One region of the Anaerotignum lactatifermentans genome, then DNA from elsewhere that is predicted to be linked to it. Evidence: predicted binding sites of a transcription regulator. Region 1 holds the regulator's gene; the other holds the start of a gene.
The links. The regulator HrcA, encoded in region 1, represses chaperone genes, less so after heat shock. The targets are predictions, from matches to a motif close to TGTTAGCACTCNNNNNNNNNGAGTGCTAACA.
Positions count from the first base shown of each region.

Region 2: a site for HrcA is predicted at 2,707-2,737, ahead of INF29_RS01810 (Hsp20/alpha crystallin family protein). Genes of this name have one in related genera too.

Region 1 covers NZ_JADCKK010000034.1:9,997-18,405, forward strand. The annotation lists gene INF29_RS09290 (aminotransferase-like domain-containing protein) at 1-431, shown strand, start outside; gene INF29_RS09295 (cation diffusion facilitator family transporter) at 724-1,620, opposite strand; NiCo riboswitch at 1,694-1,775, opposite strand; gene dnaJ (molecular chaperone DnaJ) at 1,929-3,110, opposite strand; gene dnaK (molecular chaperone DnaK) at 3,208-5,043, opposite strand; gene grpE (nucleotide exchange factor GrpE) at 5,084-5,641, opposite strand; gene hrcA (heat-inducible transcriptional repressor HrcA) at 5,659-6,708, opposite strand; gene hemW (radical SAM family heme chaperone HemW) at 6,957-8,102, opposite strand; gene INF29_RS09325 (sugar O-acetyltransferase) at 8,252-8,409, shown strand, end outside.
Region 2 covers NZ_JADCKK010000004.1:30,065-38,473, reverse strand. The annotation lists gene INF29_RS01820 (carbon starvation CstA family protein) at 1-1,388, opposite strand, end outside; gene INF29_RS01815 (arginase family protein) at 1,905-2,666, shown strand; gene INF29_RS01810 (Hsp20/alpha crystallin family protein) at 2,894-3,343, shown strand; gene INF29_RS01805 (Ig-like domain-containing protein) at 3,521-5,128, opposite strand; gene spoIIID (sporulation transcriptional regulator SpoIIID) at 5,546-5,800, shown strand; gene INF29_RS01795 (Crp/Fnr family transcriptional regulator) at 6,187-6,819, opposite strand; gene INF29_RS01790 (desulfoferrodoxin family protein) at 6,969-7,352, shown strand; gene INF29_RS01785 (FAD-dependent oxidoreductase) at 7,479-8,409, shown strand, end outside.

The sequences.
Region 1 (8,409 bases):
TTGCCGCAGATATCCGGCGGGGCATTTATAACGTCAACGTGAAAACCCCATCATTGAACAGCGAAACCGCAGGAGAACTGATTTACAGCGGCACTGCGAAAAAAATCATAGGGCAAAAGCGCATGGAAGCCGCTGCCCGCAGTGAAATCTGCAAAGACTTTTTCCCGGAAATTGCAAAAAATCCGCTGGGATTCTCCCTCTGGCTGCCTCTGCCAGAAAGATTTCATGAAACAGACTTTGAACATCTGGCACAGAAGCGCGGCATTTCCGTCTGTCATTCCCACCGTTTTCTTGTAGGAGAAGCCGATGTGCAGCAGTACCTGCGGATTGCCCTTTCCTCTCCTGATACAAAAGAAGAATTGACAAAAGGGCTTTCTATCCTGCGTGACTTATTGGCTTCTGATATGGATGAAAATTTTTTCTGTATATAACACCCCCCCGATTCCATAGAATAGGGAGATTCAGACTGTCAAAAAACCTATTTTTCAAATTTTTGATACCGCTGAAGGGTAAAGGGAAACGAAGAGTTTCCCTTTTTTAATCCGCAGTCGGAATTGACTTCCGACAAGGAAAAGCCGAAGTTTCAAGGCTCTTTAGCCGATGGAACTTTGGCTTTATACTTCTGTCTACTCGTCAAAAGCTTGAATGAAATGAGCCTTTGACGAAAGGTGTCGACTTTTTCGACACCTACAACCCCCTATCCATTGAATAGGGGGTTTATTCTTATCTGACCACTGCTGGATTTACATGAACCATACAATGTTTTACTTCTGGGAAATTCTCCTCAATGGCATCGTGAACGCCTTCTGCAATGGCATGGGCTGCTGTCAGAGTCAGATTGCCGTCTGCGGCAATTTCCACATCCACATAAGCTCTTGCGCCAAACTGTCTGGTCTGGATGCGGTCAATGCCCATAACGCCATTCTGGGCTTCCACAACAGATTTCATTTTTTCCAGTGTTTCTGTATCACAGGCTGTATCCATCATTTTATCAATGGCATCTTTGAAAATATCATAAGAAGCTTTGATGATGAACAGGGAAATGACAACGCTGGCAATGGGGTCGCAGATGGGGAATCCCAGCATTGCGCCGCTGATACCAATCAAACTGCCCACAGAAGACAGGGCATCAGAACGATGGTGCCATGCGTCTGCCATCAATGCGCCGGAATTGACCTGTTTTGCCGCATGTCTGGTGTAATGGTACATACCTTCTTTTACCACAATAGACAGGATGGCCGCTGCCAATGCCAGTTTGCCGGGAACTTCCAGTGCACTTGCTTCTGCACCGAAGATTTTTTCCACACCGCCTGCCCCAATGGCAAAGCCTGTCACACACAATACCATAGCAAGCAAAATAGCTGCAACACATTCCATTCGTTCATGACCATACTGGTGGTTCTCATCGGAATCTTTTGCGGACATCTTATAGCCTACCATAACGATGATGGTGCTGAACACGTCTGATGCAGAATGGACACCGTCAGAGATCATGGCGCCGGAATGGGCAATAAACCCTGCTGCCACTTTAAACACCGATAAGATGATGTTGACGATCATGCTGTTGGTAGAAACACGCATGACGATTTTCTCATTTTGTTTTGCTAAGTCATTTGTCATAAAAAATCCCTCCTAATGTTTACCTCTCCGCCCCTTCTGATTTTACACAAAAAAAGACACCCGTAGAACATAAAACTGTCCCACGAATGTCTGTCATTCGCTGCAAAAATGCCCGACCACACGGAAAAATCCGCTGTCTGCTCAGTTTGTACTGTATGTGCGAAGGTCACTTCGTATGTGCAGTGCAAAGAGTTTTTATGATTTTATCGCATTATTTCGCAGTTTGTCAAGCATAACATTTTTTGTATGATGCCATTGCCTGAAAATCAAAGAGATGCTGGTTTATCAGCATCCCTTTGGAAAAATTCTTATTTGTCCTTTTCGAAAAAGTCCCGGACCTTCTCACCGAAAGTTTTCTTTTCTTCCTCCGGCGCCGCAGAAGTTTCGGGCTTTGCCGCCCCCGCCGGGGCATCACCGTAAAACTGCCGCAGCAGGTCTTTCTGGCGTTCTGTCATGCTGGTAGGGATTTTTACCTTCAGTGTGACGATCTGGTTCCCTCTGATCTTCGGGTTACGCAGGTTGGGTACCCCTACGCCGCGCAGGGTAACCACGGTATCAGGCTGTGTACCGGGTTTGATGGTATATTTCTGTTCCCCATCAATGGTCTTGATGGTGATTTCGCCGCCCAGTGCTGCCTGTACGAATGTGATGGGCACATCACAGTAAATATCATTGCCTTTACGAACAAAGACACGGTTGGGCTGTACGTAAACGCTTACCAGCAGATCGCCGTAGCCGCCGCCGTTTTCGCCCAGTTCCCCTTTGCCGCCCAGACGGATGGTCTGACCGTTGTCGATGCCCTGAGGAATCTTGACTTCGTATTTCTTTGTCTTTTTGACTCTGCCGGTACCACGGCATGTGGTACAAGGTTCTTTGATGATCTTACCAGTACCATGACATGCGGAACAGGTACGAACGGATGTCACAGCGCCAAACATGGACTGCTGTACAAAACGTTCCTGACCGGTACCGTTACATTTGGAACAGCTTTCTGCATGGGTGCCGGGTTTTGCGCCGGTACCATGACAGGTTTCGCATTCGTCCAGAATGGGTACGGAAATTTCTTTGGTACAGCCAAAAATGGCTTCTTCAAAAGTCAGCTGAATGCTGACATTGATATCTCTGCCGCGTCTGGGGCCATTTCTTCTAGCGGAACCGCCGCCGCCAAAACCGAACATACTGCCGAAAATGTCCCCCAAGTCGCCCATATCAAAGCCTTCAAAGCCGCCGCTGTAGAAACCGCCGCCGCCCATGCCGCCCTGTTCAAAGGCTGCGTGACCAAACTGGTCATACTGCGCACGTTTTTCGGGGTTGCTCAGCACTTCATAGGCTTCGTTGACTTCTTTGAATTTTTCTTCTGCTTCTTTATCGCCAGGGTTCTGGTCAGGATGGTATTTGACTGCCATCTTACGGTAAGCTTTTTTCAGCTCCGCTTCAGATGCACCCTTCTGTACCCCCAGGACCTCGTAATAATCTCTTTTATTAGCCAACTTTCTCACCACCTTGTTTTACTGAAAAAACTGTAAACGTCAAAAGCAGGGGCGGGACGAAACCCACCCTTGCCTTCATATCGCAATCTTATTTATTTTACAGTTCTTTGCCTTCGCCGTCAACCACATTTGGATCGCCGCCGTTTGCTGCGTCGCCGCCCTGAGCTGCCTGTGCCTGCTGGTACAGTTTTTCAGAGATTTTGTAGAATTCCTGTGTCAGAGCTTCTGTAGCGGATTTTACGTTTGCTACGTCTGTTTCTGTCATTGTTTCAGGCTGCATATCTTTTACAGTATCTTTCAGGCTGTTCAGAGCGCTTTCTACTGTTGCTTTTTCGTCGTCGCCCAGTTTGCCTTCCAGTTCACCCAGCGCTTTTTCTGTCTGGAAGATCAGGGAGTCAGCTTCGTTTTTCGCATCGATCGCTTCTTTTCTCTTCTTATCCTGTTCAGCGAACTGTTCAGCTTCTTTTACAGCTCTGTCGATTTCTTCTTCAGACAGGTTGGAACCTGCTGTGATTGTGATGTGCTGTTCTTTGCCAGTACCCAGGTCTTTTGCGGATACGTTTACAATACCGTTTGCGTCGATATCGAAAGTAACTTCAATCTGAGGCACGCCTCTTCTTGCGGGAGCGATACCGTCCAGTTTGAACTGACCCAGAGTTTTGTTATCTCTTGCCAGAGGTCTTTCACCCTGTACAACGTGGATATCAACGGCTGTCTGGTTATCTTCTGCTGTAGAGAAGATCTGTTTTTTGTTTGTAGGGATGGTTGTGTTTCTGTCGATCAGTTTTGTTGCAACACCGCCCAGAGTTTCGATACCCAGGGACAGAGGTGTTACGTCCAGCAGCAGAACGCTGCCTGCGCCTTCATCGCCAGCCAGTTTACCGCCCTGAATTGCAGCACCTACTGCTACACATTCGTCGGGGTTGATGCCTTTGAAGGGTTCTTTGCCTGTATATTTCTTAACTGCTTCCTGTACAGCGGGGATTCTTGTGGAACCACCAACCAGCAGGACTTTGTCGATTTCGCTTGCGGACAGACCAGCGTCGGACAGAGCCTGACGAACAGGACCCATTGTGCCGTCTACCAGATCAGCTGTCAGTTCATCGAATTTTGCTCTGGACAGTGTGACATCCAGATGTTTCGGACCATCCTGGTTCATTGTGATGAAAGGCAGGTTGATGTTTGTTGTTGTTACAGTAGACAGTTCTTTTTTCGCTTTTTCAGCTGCTTCTTTCAGACGCTGCATAGCCATTTTGTCTTTGGACAGATCCATGCCTTCTGCTTTCTTGAATTCAGCTACCAAGTAATCGATGATTCTCTGGTCGAAGTCATCGCCGCCCAGGTGTGTGTTACCGTTTGTGGACAGTACTTCGATTACGCCGCCGCCGATTTCGATGATGGATACGTCGAATGTACCGCCGCCCAGGTCGTAAACCATGATTTTCTGTTCGCTTTCGTTATCCAGACCATAAGCCAGTGCTGCGGATGTGGGTTCGTTGATGATACGTTTTACATCCAGACCTGCGATACGGCCAGCGTCTTTTGTTGCCTGACGCTGTGCGTCGTTGAAATATGCGGGAACTGTGATAACTGCTTCAGAAACAGTTTCGCCCAGATAGCTTTCTGCATCAGCTTTCAGTTTCTGCAGTACCATTGCGGAAATTTCCTGAGGAGAATAAGCTTTGCCTTCGATGTTTACTTTATAGTTTTCACCCATGTGACGTTTGATGGAGCTGATGGTGTTGTCGGGGTTTGTGATTGCCTGACGTTTTGCTGTTTCACCAATCAGTCTTTCGCCGTTTTTCGCAAAACCAACTACGGAAGGAGTTGTTCTTGCACCGTCGCTGTTAACGATAACAACAGGCTGACCGCCTTCCATTACTGCTACACAAGAGTTTGTTGTACCTAAGTCAATACCAATAATTTTACCCATAATCTATTTCCTCCTAAATTGTCAAATCAAAATTTCAGTTTTAGTTTGCCACCTTCACCATGCTGTGACGGATGACTTTATCTTTATATTTATAACCTTTCAGCATTTCCAGAATGATTTCGTTTTCGCCGTAAGCATCATCATCTTCATGCGCTACAGCCGCATGGAAATTGGGGTCGAATTTTTCGCCCAGGGCTTTGATTTCCTCAACACCCATGCCATGGAGAATTTCCTGGAACTGCTTCAAAGTCATTTGCACGCCTTTGAAAAAGGCATCTTCGGTGTCTTTTCCTTCCTGCGCCGCAACGGCACGTTCCAGATTGTCCACCACTGCCAGCAGTTTTTCCACGGTATCTCTCACACCGTCGTCATACATGCTTGCTTTTTCTTTGGAAGTCCGTTTTCTGAAGTTATCGAACTCCGCCAGACATCTTTGATATTTATCCAGATAATCTGCAGCTTTCTGTTCCAGCTCTGCCATTTTCGCTTCGGTTTCATCAACCACTTCCGCTTCCACAGCTTCTGTCACTTCTGCTTCCGCCTGCATTTTGGCGGCTTCTTCCTGCAGATTTTCTTCTCTTAAATCCTTATCTTCCACATCTGCTCCTCTTTTCTCTAGGTATTTTTATTGCCTTTCGACAGATTTTTCAATACTTTTTCCATATTGGTAACCATACCGTTGAGGACGGATACCACCTGAGAATAATCCATTCGGGTGGGTCCTACGATACCGATGGTACCGCGGGTTTCGTCGCTCATTTTGTAGGTTGCCGTAATGACGCTGCAATCCTTCATGCACTGCACGCTGTTTTCGCTGCCGATGAGAATCTGCATGTCATTGGTATCGGCACTGCCCTGCAGGAGGGTCACCAGCACATCCTTTTCTTCCAATGCCTGAAACAGGGACTTGGCTTTCTGGATATCAGAAAACTCAGGACAAGCCAGAATGTTTTTGGTGCCGCTCATGTGAACCTGTACCTTTTCCGCAGAACGCATGGTACTTTCGATTGCCGATAAGATATGCGGCAGAATCTGTCGGTATTCATGGAGTTCTGTCTGCAAACGGTTGATGACGCTTGCATCTATATCATGTAGGGAATATCCCTGCAACACCTGATTCAGCCGCATGCCCATGGTGAAGATCTTATCTTCCTCAGGAACCGTGCCCATCTGAATCACATGATTTTTGATGAAATTATCTTCCGTTACAATAACCAGCAGCACCGAAACGCTGTCCAGGGGCAGCAGACGAATCTGTTTGATGCGTGTGCGCTGACTCACTGGCTCTGAAATGATGGTGGTGTAATTGGTCAGTGCGGAAAGAGCCTTTGCCGTTTCCTCCAGCAGGTAGTCAATCTGTCCCACGTTTCTGGTGATGACATTTTGCAGATACCGCTGTTCCTCGGGTCCCAGTTCTTTTTTCTGCATCAGGTGGTCTACATATAAACGGTAGCCCATGTCTGATGGAATTCTGCCGGAAGAAGCATGGGGCTGTAGGATGAAGCCCATTTCTTCCAAATCGCTCATTTCATTACGAATGGTGGCTGAACTGATGCCCAGATTATATTTTTTGGCGATGGTTCTGGAACCGACAGGCTCCGCCGTTTCGATATAGTCATTGATAATCGCCTGTAAGATTTGAATTTTTCTCTCGTTCAACGACATAGCCTTTCGCCTCCTCAATAGTGAAGTAAATTTCCGTTTTTTTGAAGTAAATTTCTGTTTCTGTCCATTTTCATTTGGACGCACTTCTATGGAAATTTGTCTTTTGTTAGCACTCACTTGCTATGAGTGCTAACTCATGTAATAAAGATAGCACTTGCCACCGGCAATGTCAAGTGCTAATGAGAAAAAAATTATGAACTTTTTTTGAATTTTATATTTCGTATTTTCTTTTGGTTTTCTGGGGTTTTTCAGGCATCTTCTTTGAGAAATTCCATGAAAACCTGATTGCTTAAATCCAGTCCTCTCTCTGTCAGGCGGAGCCATCCGTCCTTTTCCTCCAGCAGACCTTCTTCTTTGCATTTTTCAACTTCTACACCGTAAACATCTTCCATGTCCATGCCAAAACGCTCAGCAAATCGTTTTTTCTCAATGCCTTCAGTCAAACGCAGCCCCATGAACATAAACTCGCTGTACTGGTCTGCCAAAGAAAGTTCTTCCACATCCTCCATGGAAACATTGCCGTTTTCTGCCTGCTCCATATAAGTATGCAAATCATAGGGATTGTGGAACCGTTTTCCTGCCCAATAGGAATGTGCACCCAGACCAAAGCCCAGATACCCCTCATCCTGCCAGTAAATGCGGTTATGGCGGCTTTCTTTGCCATCTTTGGCAAAATTGGAGATTTCATACTGATGATAATCTTCCTCCGCCAAAATCTGTACCGCTGTGTGATACATAGCTCTGTCCAGTTCCTCATCCGTTTCCTGATAGACTTCCTTTTCATACAAATCATAAAAAGGTGTTCCTTCTTCTATAATGAGGCTGTAAGCAGAAATATGCTCCGGCTGCAATGCAGTGATTTCCGAAAGGGTTTCTTCCCACTGACCCAAGGTCTGTTCCGGCAGGGCAAACATCAAATCTACATTAATATTGTCAAAACCTGCTTCTCTGGCGCTGGCAAAGTTTTTCAAAAACTGCTGACGGGTATGGATTCTGCCTAATCTCTCCAGCAGTTCATCCTGCCACGCCTGCACGCCCATGCTCAGGCGATTGAATCCCATTTGACGCAAATCAACACATTTTTCCAGACTCAATGTACCAGGATTGGCTTCGGTGGTGATTTCTGCATCCGCTTCCACATCGAAACATTGAAAAACGGTATCCAAAATCCGCTTCATCTGCTGGGCAGAAAGCACCGTAGGCGTACCGCCGCCAAAAAACACAGTCTTGATTTTCCAATCCTTTGCCAGATGGCTCTTGGCTTCAATTTCTCGGCACAAAGCCGCTGTATACCGCTCATATTCCTTTTCCTGTCCGCCAAAAGACGGAAAATCGCAGTACAGACATTTCTGCACACAAAAAGGAATATGAATGTAGATTCCTGTTTCCCTCATAAAATCCCCTCCTTCTCTCTCCAAACAGTGTACCATATCCGGCAATATCCGCGCAAGATTCTCCTTTTTCCTCCATTGCGTACTGCCAGAAAATGTGATACATTTTATCCTTAGGAAATCTGATTTCAACAAAAGAAAGGACATCTCATATGGATATTTTGAAAATCATGGGACTGCCGGAAGGCTACTGCACACGCCACACCGACATGCCCAACCACTTACAAACAAAAGCAAAAACCCTTTGCTGGGAATACAACCAGACTTCCCCTACGGAAACAGAAAGACGGGCAGAAATCTTACAACAGCT
Region 2 (8,409 bases), on a different contig from region 1:
TTCAGAGGCAGACCAAAACCGATGGACTGGCTCAGCAGGAAGGAAGAAATGATGAAGATATAGAATGTACCAGGCAGCAGAGAGATGAGGAACGCGTATTTAGGTGCGCCTTTCTTTGCACACAGGTAAACAGTGATTGCTGCGAAGGCGAATACAGCGATGGTCTGGTTAGCCCATGCGAAGTATCTCCACAGGATGTTGAAGCCTTCTGCATTCAGTTTTGCGAATATCAGAATTGCGATAACGGGGATGAAGATACCCAGTGTTACCATGATACGATTTCTTTTTTCTTTCTGATCGATGTGCAGGTAGTCCGCAACCATCAGACGGCAGGAACGCAGCGCTGTATCACCGGAAGTGATAGGCAGTACGATAACGCCCAGGATTGCGATCAGACCACCAACGGGACCCAGCAGGTCTTTTGCAACTTCGCCGACAACGTCTGTTGCGCCGCTGACGGAGCCTTTGTCATAGATACCCATAGCAGCTGCAGCCCAGATCATAGCGATCAGACCTTCCAGAATCATCATCCAGTAGAATGTGAAACGACCTTCTTTTTCGGAAGTAACGCTGCGGCCGATCAGTGTACACTGTGTGGAGTGGAAACCGGATGTGATACCGCAGGCAACGGTTACGAAGAATACAGGAATGAAAGGTGTGCCTGCGCCAGTGTTGCCGGCTGCATCCCACAGAGGATATACATTGAAGATACCGCTCAGACCATGGGAGAAGTCAATGTTCATCAGTTCATAGCCCTTGAAGAAGATGCCGAAGAATACGCCAACTGCGGACAGCATCAGGATGACACCGAAGATAGGGTAGATTCTGCCGATGATTTTATCGATGGGGAACAGTGTTGCGATCAGGTAGTAAGCCAGGATCACAGCATAGATAACCCATGTCCAGACGTTGACCCCTTCGATACCAACGATCTGGTTTGCGAACAAGTCGCCGGGTGTGTAGGTAAATACGGCACCTACCAGCAGCATCAGGATGCACAGGAAGATGTTGTATACCTGGAATGTTTTGTTGCCCAGGAATTTACGAACGATACCGGGCATCTGTGCGCCGTCCTGACGCAGAGACATCATACCACTCAGGTAGTCATGGGTTGCACCACTGATGACGCAGCCGATGGGAATGGTGATGAATGCGATGGGCCCGAACAAAATGCCCTGAATGGGCCCAAAGATAGGGCCGGTACCTGCGATGTTCAGCAGGTTGATGAGGGCGTTTTTGAATTTGCTCATGGGAACAAAGTCAACACCGTCCTGTTTCCGTACGGCAGGTGTCTGCCGGTCGTCGGGGTGGAAAATGTGTTCTACGAATTTTCCGTATACGGCACCCCCAACAATTAAAAGTACAAGTCCGATTATAAATGTTGTCATAAAATAATACCTCCTCTCCGAACTTGTGTGTAGTTTCTTCCTTTTCTGGAATAGACTGGAAAAACTACGTCTGTCATTATATGAAGTTCATGCACAAAATGCACAAAAAACAATACAATATCTATTTTCTTAACGGAAAATTGGCAAAAAGGAAAATTACACGATGAAAATTCATTTTGAAACATTTTTTGTGAAAAAAGCATCTAATTTTTTCATGGATATTGTTTTTTGTATAAGGTATCTTGTATTTTGTTTTCCTTAGTGGTATGCTGAAGGCAGGCAAAGGGGAACGGTACAAAGCAAATTCCCCTTAAGAAAACATTGATTTTCGCTTCCTTGATTTCTTAAGGGGAATTGCGATGGCTATCTTCGTGAGAAAACATAACAACGAAAATCTTTATAAAAAAAAGCCAAAATCCTTTGTCATCATAAGGATTTTGGCTTTCTTTGTTTTCTTATGAAGATGCCCCTGGGGGTACGGTTCCTTTTTCCTTTTGGAAAGAAAGAAGGGATTTGATGAAATCCGATGTGACCATTATGGATTTTACAGGCATTTATGAGAAGGAGCGTTTTTACCGGGGGGTTCATGTGCACTGGATTGACTGCCGGGATATACAGGGCACCAACTGCTACTGTGACGAAGAAGGGGAACAAGCCTTACGCCGGAAGATTGCCCCGTATTCCGCGGAAGCCATCCATTTCATAGACTCCGGTAATTACCATTATATGACGAAGCTGTGGACGGAAAAACTGCGGGAGCCTTTTGTGCTGGCTGTGGCAGACCATCACCCGGACATGCAGCCGCCTTTGTTTCAGGAATTGCTGTCCTGCGGCTGTTGGGTCAATGGGGTGCTGGATGGAAATCCTTATGTACAAAAGGTGGTGCTGCTGGGTGCTGACAAGGAACTGGTGGCAGCTGTGCCGGAGCCTTACCGCAGCCGTATGGTGGCTTATGAGGAAAGCCAGATTGCGGAAGGCGACCGTTGGGAAAGCTGTTTCCCCAAGGATTTGCCTGTCTATCTGTCCATTGATAAGGATATCCTTTCACCTTCTCAGGTACATACCAATTGGCAGCAGGGTACGCTGACTTTTTCTCAGCTTCAGAACGTGATTCTGGAATTGTTCCACCGTTGCCGAGTGCTGGGGGCGGATATCTGCGGCGAATGTGCCGATGCGCTCTTTCATGCTGCCGACGATAAAGTGATTTTGCAGGATGATTCCGTCAATGGCAGACTGCTTCATATCCTCATGGCATTGGGAAAGGCAGGAAAAGCTTGATTTTTCAAGCTTTTTCCCATGCCAAAAATTTTTTTAAAAAAATTATCACTCACCTCTTGACAGTGCTAACAAATGGTGCTAAGATACAGTCGAACAAAGGAAAGGTACTAAAAGAAAAAAGGCACCTGTGCCCGCGTCCGAAAAGAGAACAACAACACCTTCGGAATTCTCCGACCGTGCTGATTCAAACATGTAAATGTCATTTATGAAGGGAGATATGACTTATGATGATGATGCATAACTTTTTTGGAGATAACCTGTTTGACAACGAAAACTGGCCCGATACCTCTTTCGACAGAGAATTTTTCGCAAAAATGAATCCTTTGTACGGCAAACACGCAAAAGATGTCATGCTGACAGATGTAAGAAGAACAGAAGACAAATATGAAGTGGTTATGAATTTGCCCGGCTTCAAAAAAGAAGACGTACAGATTAACCTGAATAAAGGTTACCTGACCATTTCCGCTACGAAAAAAGAAGAAAAGAAAGAAGAAGATGGCATTTATCTGCGTCAGGAACGTTACGCAGGCTCCATGCGCCGTACCTTCTATGTAGGTGACCATATGACACCTGACGATGTACAGGCAAAATATGAAGACGGCGTTTTGACACTGACACTGCCTAGAAAAGAAGCACCTCAGGTTGAACATGACGGCAGAATCGCCATTGAAGGCTGATGAGGAACCCATCAGCAGGAGATAAATAATCAGCAGGCACGGCACCGAAAGGTGCCGTGCTTTTTTTCTTTCAAAAAAGAAGAAAGCTGGAATCCTTTGCAGGATTTCAGCTTTCTTTGTTTTCTTATCTTATGAAGATGCCCCGAAGGGTATTCGGCTTTTGATGTGCCGGAAAATTTATGCCTGTTTGAAAGATACGCTGCCGTTGGCTGCTTTTGTCAGCTGATAATTCAGTGTCTGGCTGTAGCCGTTGGGTGCGTTGAATACCACTTTCAAAGTATGGTTGCCTGCTGTCAGTGTGGAAGTATCCAGCTGGCAGTTGTAAGGCACGGTTTTCTGTGTGCCGACCCATTTGCCGTCTACGGAATAGGTTACGGTGACAGTCTGACCGATGACATCACAGTATGCACGCAGTGTTACAACGCCATTTGCGCCTGTTACCTGAGACAGAGGCTTGAAGGACTGTGTCACTGTCTGGCTGGGGCTGGACATCAGTGTGGGATTGGATTTCAGTGCGCTGTTGTAAGCTGCCTGTACGGTAGCATTGTTCTGCAGAGAATAATCATAGCCGCTGCCGCTGCGGTCAAAGTGGATGATGGCTTTTACCTGAGGGTAAACCATGTTCAGTGAAGTGTATGCTTCGCGGATACGGTCTGCTGCGAAGGTTGCTGTATCCGCATAGCCGGACAGATAACCGCTGCCCCCTTCGGTGATGATGATGGGTTTGTTGTATTTCTTTGCCAAATCTGCTGTATGGCTCAGGTTTTTCACAGGGTCTGCGTAATCACCGATACCGAAGTACATTTCGTTGTTGTCCACGCCTTTGGTGGGGCTGGAAGCAAACTGATATTTGTTGTTGTACAGGGAAGTACCTACCCAGTCTACCAGAGAAGCGTCAGGGAAGTAAGGTTCCATGCTGCCGCCGAAAGGAGAGGTGTAGTTGGTGGAGAATACCAGTGCCACGTTCGGGCAGATGGTTCTTGCCTGTTTTGCAATGCGGGTATAAGCTGCTTTGAAAGCATCTCCTGTGGTAGCAGTTGTCCAGATGTTCATTTCACCGCCGATACGCAGCAGAACGGGGGCATCGATGGTTGCCAGATACTGGAGTGTCTGCTGGATGTTGCTGTCATAAGAGCCGCTGTTGATGGCACTTACGGTGCTGCCTTCGCCGGGGAAGTTCCAAGCGATGTGGATTACATGGTCGCCGCCTTCATAAGGCTCGATGAAACGTTCATAGTCCGCTGCGTTCTGTCCCATTTCAATATAGAAAGAAACGATGGCTTCGTTCTGAGCGGCGCTGTCATTCTGTTCTGTCCATACACGGCCGTATAATGTACCGTTTTTGGGTTCATGTTTCGCACCATAGTAAGGCGCGGAAGTGTTTGTCAGTGCGTAAACCTGTGCATTGGGAGAAATTTTCCGCATACGTTCGTTTGCCATGGTCACCGCGTCATGAAAGCCCAGATAAGCCCCGTTGGTGGCTACCTGCTGCAAAGCTTCTTTTGCTTTGGTGTAATTGCCCTGTTTTTCATAAATCGGGTAATTTGCGTAGTTGACGTTGTAACGGATGGAAGCGACGTCGCTGTCCAGCGGCAGGTTCTGATAATACTGCAGCAGTTTATTGCCGGTTGTGATCATCTGTGCCTGATTGTTGGCTGTCTTTGCGTTGTTGAACGCAGACAGATAGGGCCAATATCCTTTCGGGTGGGCAGCCAAAGCGGTGCTGCTCATCAAAAGGGAGAGGGAGAGTCCCAGAGCCCCAATGATTTTCCATTGTTTTTTCATAGTATCTACCCCTTTCTCATATTTCCATGCCGTTTGCATACGGCAGTGGTAAACCATTTTTGTTCATTTTATATAGATAAAACGAATAAATCATAAAAATAATTATGATAAAATTTATGATTTCTCATGAAAATCTCATAAAAATTGATTTATAAGAATAAATATATCACTTACAGCCATGAAAAACAAGGCTTTATTATGGAAAAATGACAAAACATAAAAAACATTACTATTAAAAATCATTGTTTTTTGGTGGGAAAAGTATATTTTTTTCTGGGAAAAATCAGAGAAAAGGCTGTTTTACTAGAAAAAAACATATGGGAAAATGTCATAACTTCTAAGGAAGCAGCCTGGATTCATATCCTGTGTGCTCTCTGCATATAGATAATCAAGAATATCTCAGGGGAGTGCTTTTGTTTGAAAAGCTATATTGAAGAACGGGCGGTGGCAGTGGCTCAGTTTATGATCCACACCAATGCCACCGTGCGGGAGACAGCAAAGAAATTTGGCATCAGCAAATCCACCGTACATAAAGACATCACAGACCGGGTGGAGAAGATCGACCCGGAACTGGCAAAGTCTGTGCGGCGGGTGTTGGAGGTCAATAAGGCAGAACGCCATATTCGGGGCGGTATGGCAACGAAAGAAAAATACCTTCATCGGATGCAGTGACCAATCTCCCGAAGGGGAGATGTTTTTATCTGACAGGAGAAACAAAGGATATGGAAACACAAAAAGAGGACTCGGAGCTGGCTCCCTGAAGAATTCTTTTTGCCGGGGGCTGCTTTGGCTGTCTTTTGCAGAAAATCATTCTGATACAAATAAAATAGCTGGTATCCCAAAGCAAATTCCCCTTAAGAAAACATTGTTTTTTCCTTGCTTTCTTAAGGGGAATTGCGTCGGCTGCCTTCAGAAGAAAACGTAACAAATAAAATCTTAATAAAATAAGAAAGCCGAAATCCTTTGTCATCATAAGGATTTTGGCTTTCTTTGTTTTCTTATGAAGGAGCTCCCCAAAGGATTCCAGCTATTTTTGTTTTCTGATAAAGAAATTCTTTTTACATAGGATAAAGATGGACTTGTCTGCCGTTCACGTCCACTAGACCGTCTGCTTTCATTTTCCGCAGTTCTCTTGTCATGGCGCTGCGGTCAACGCAAAGATAATTGGCAAGGGCGCTGAAAGAAAAGGGAATGAGGATTTCGTCTTTTCCCGTTTTCATGCTTTGCAGGCGGAAATAACACAGGAGTTTTTCCCGGATGGAACGATGGGAAAGAATCTCCACTTTTTCGCTGAGCTGCTGCACTTTTTCTGTCATAAGGGACAGGAGGTTTTCCACCACCAGACTGTGATGATGACAGGCGCGGCTGCATCGTTTGGTGATGTGGCAGGTGTCGATGAATACGATGGAGCAGGCTTTTTCGCAGATGGCAATGATCTCACCCCCGTCAAACAGGGAGAAAAAAGAGCCGAAGATGCCCCCATCTGTGAGGTATTCCAGCATGTCCAGATTGCCGTCAGCCCCAAGGCGGTTCAGGGAAACGCTGCCCGAAAGGAGGATGCCCACTTTGCCTTCCATGGGAATCTCCTCTTTTTCCCGAAATGTGCGGTTTTCCATTTCAAAACAGGTTTTCATTTGATCCAGTTCTTCCGGGAGGATGCCGGTAAAGAGAGGATTTTCCAATAAATTCATAAAAAACCTCTTTTCTGTTGCATTTGCAACATATATTTTGCTGATTTTATGGTATCATAAGCCCATAGAAAAGTCAAAGGAAAAAACCTCAGAAATGAGGATAATTTAGATATGTAAAGGGTATTTTATAACACAAGGAGGTATGCAACATGAAGGCACCTAGATTTTTTATCTGCAAACACTGTAAAAACATCATCACAATGGTAGAAGACAAAGGCGTTCCCGTAGTATGCTGCGGCGAAAAAATGACAGAACTGAAAGCCAACACATCTGATGGCGCAGGCGAAAAACACGTTCCTGTAGTTCAGGTAGAAGGCAGCAAAGTAACTGTAAAAGTTGGCGAAGTAACACATCCCATGCTGGAAGAACACCACATCGCATGGATCTATCTGGAAACCAGCCAGGGCGGTCAGATCAAATATCTGGATCACACAGGCGCTCCCGAAGCAGTCTTTGCACTGGCAGAAGGCGAACAGGCAGTAGCTGCTTACGAATACTGCAACCTGCACGGTCTGTGGAAAGCAGAAATCTAAGCATATCAAAATAAATAGAAGAAAATGTAACAGGGAAAACTGGGTACGGGCGTGTGCCCGCCCGGTTTTCTTTTCAGAATATTTGTGAAAAAAAAGACATAAATCATCAAGGAGGCGGAAACACCCATGAAAGCAATGCAACTCAAACCTGATTTTTACTGGACCGGCGTTCTGGACAAGGACCTGCGTGTATTCGACATCATCATGATGACAGAATTTGGTACCACTTATAACTCTTATCTGCTCAAAACAGGTGACAAGACTGTCCTGTTTGAAACAGCAAAAGAAAAATTCTTCGACGATTATCTGGAAACACTTTCTCAGATCACAGATGTTTCCACCATTGACTATATCGTGGTAAACCATACAGAACCCGACCATGTGGGCAGCATCAAACGGATTCTGGACATCTGCCCCAGAGCCAAAGTGGTTGCAACACCTGTTGCCATCGGCTTCCTGAAACACATCATCAATGGTGATTTCTACAGCATTGCCATCAAAGACGGCGACGAACTGAAGATTGGCAATAAAACATTGCAGTTCCATGTGTTCCCCAACCTGCATTGGCCCGATACCATGTACACCTACATCGTAGAGGACAAAACACTGGTGACATGTGACTCCTTCGGTTCTCACTATGCACATGAAGGCATCCTGCGCAGCACAGTTACCGATACAGAAGGTTATATGCGCGCAACAAAATATTATTTCGACAACATTCTGGGTCCCTTCAAACAGCCCTATATGACAAACGCACTGGCAGCCGTACGTCAGATGGATATCGACATGATCTGCCCCGGTCACGGTCCCGTTCTGGACAGCCATCTGTCTGAACTGATGGATATTTATGAAGAATGGTGCAAAGTGCCTGTAAGTGACCGTAAAAAAGTTGTCATCCCTTATGTAAGCGCTTATGGCTACACAGGTCAGCTGGCAGAACAGATTGCAAAAGGCATTCAGGATAACGACGAAATCATCGACGTAAAACTCTATGATATGGTAACAGCCGATCAGGCAGAAGTGCTGGGCGAAATCGGCACAGCTGATGGTATCCTCT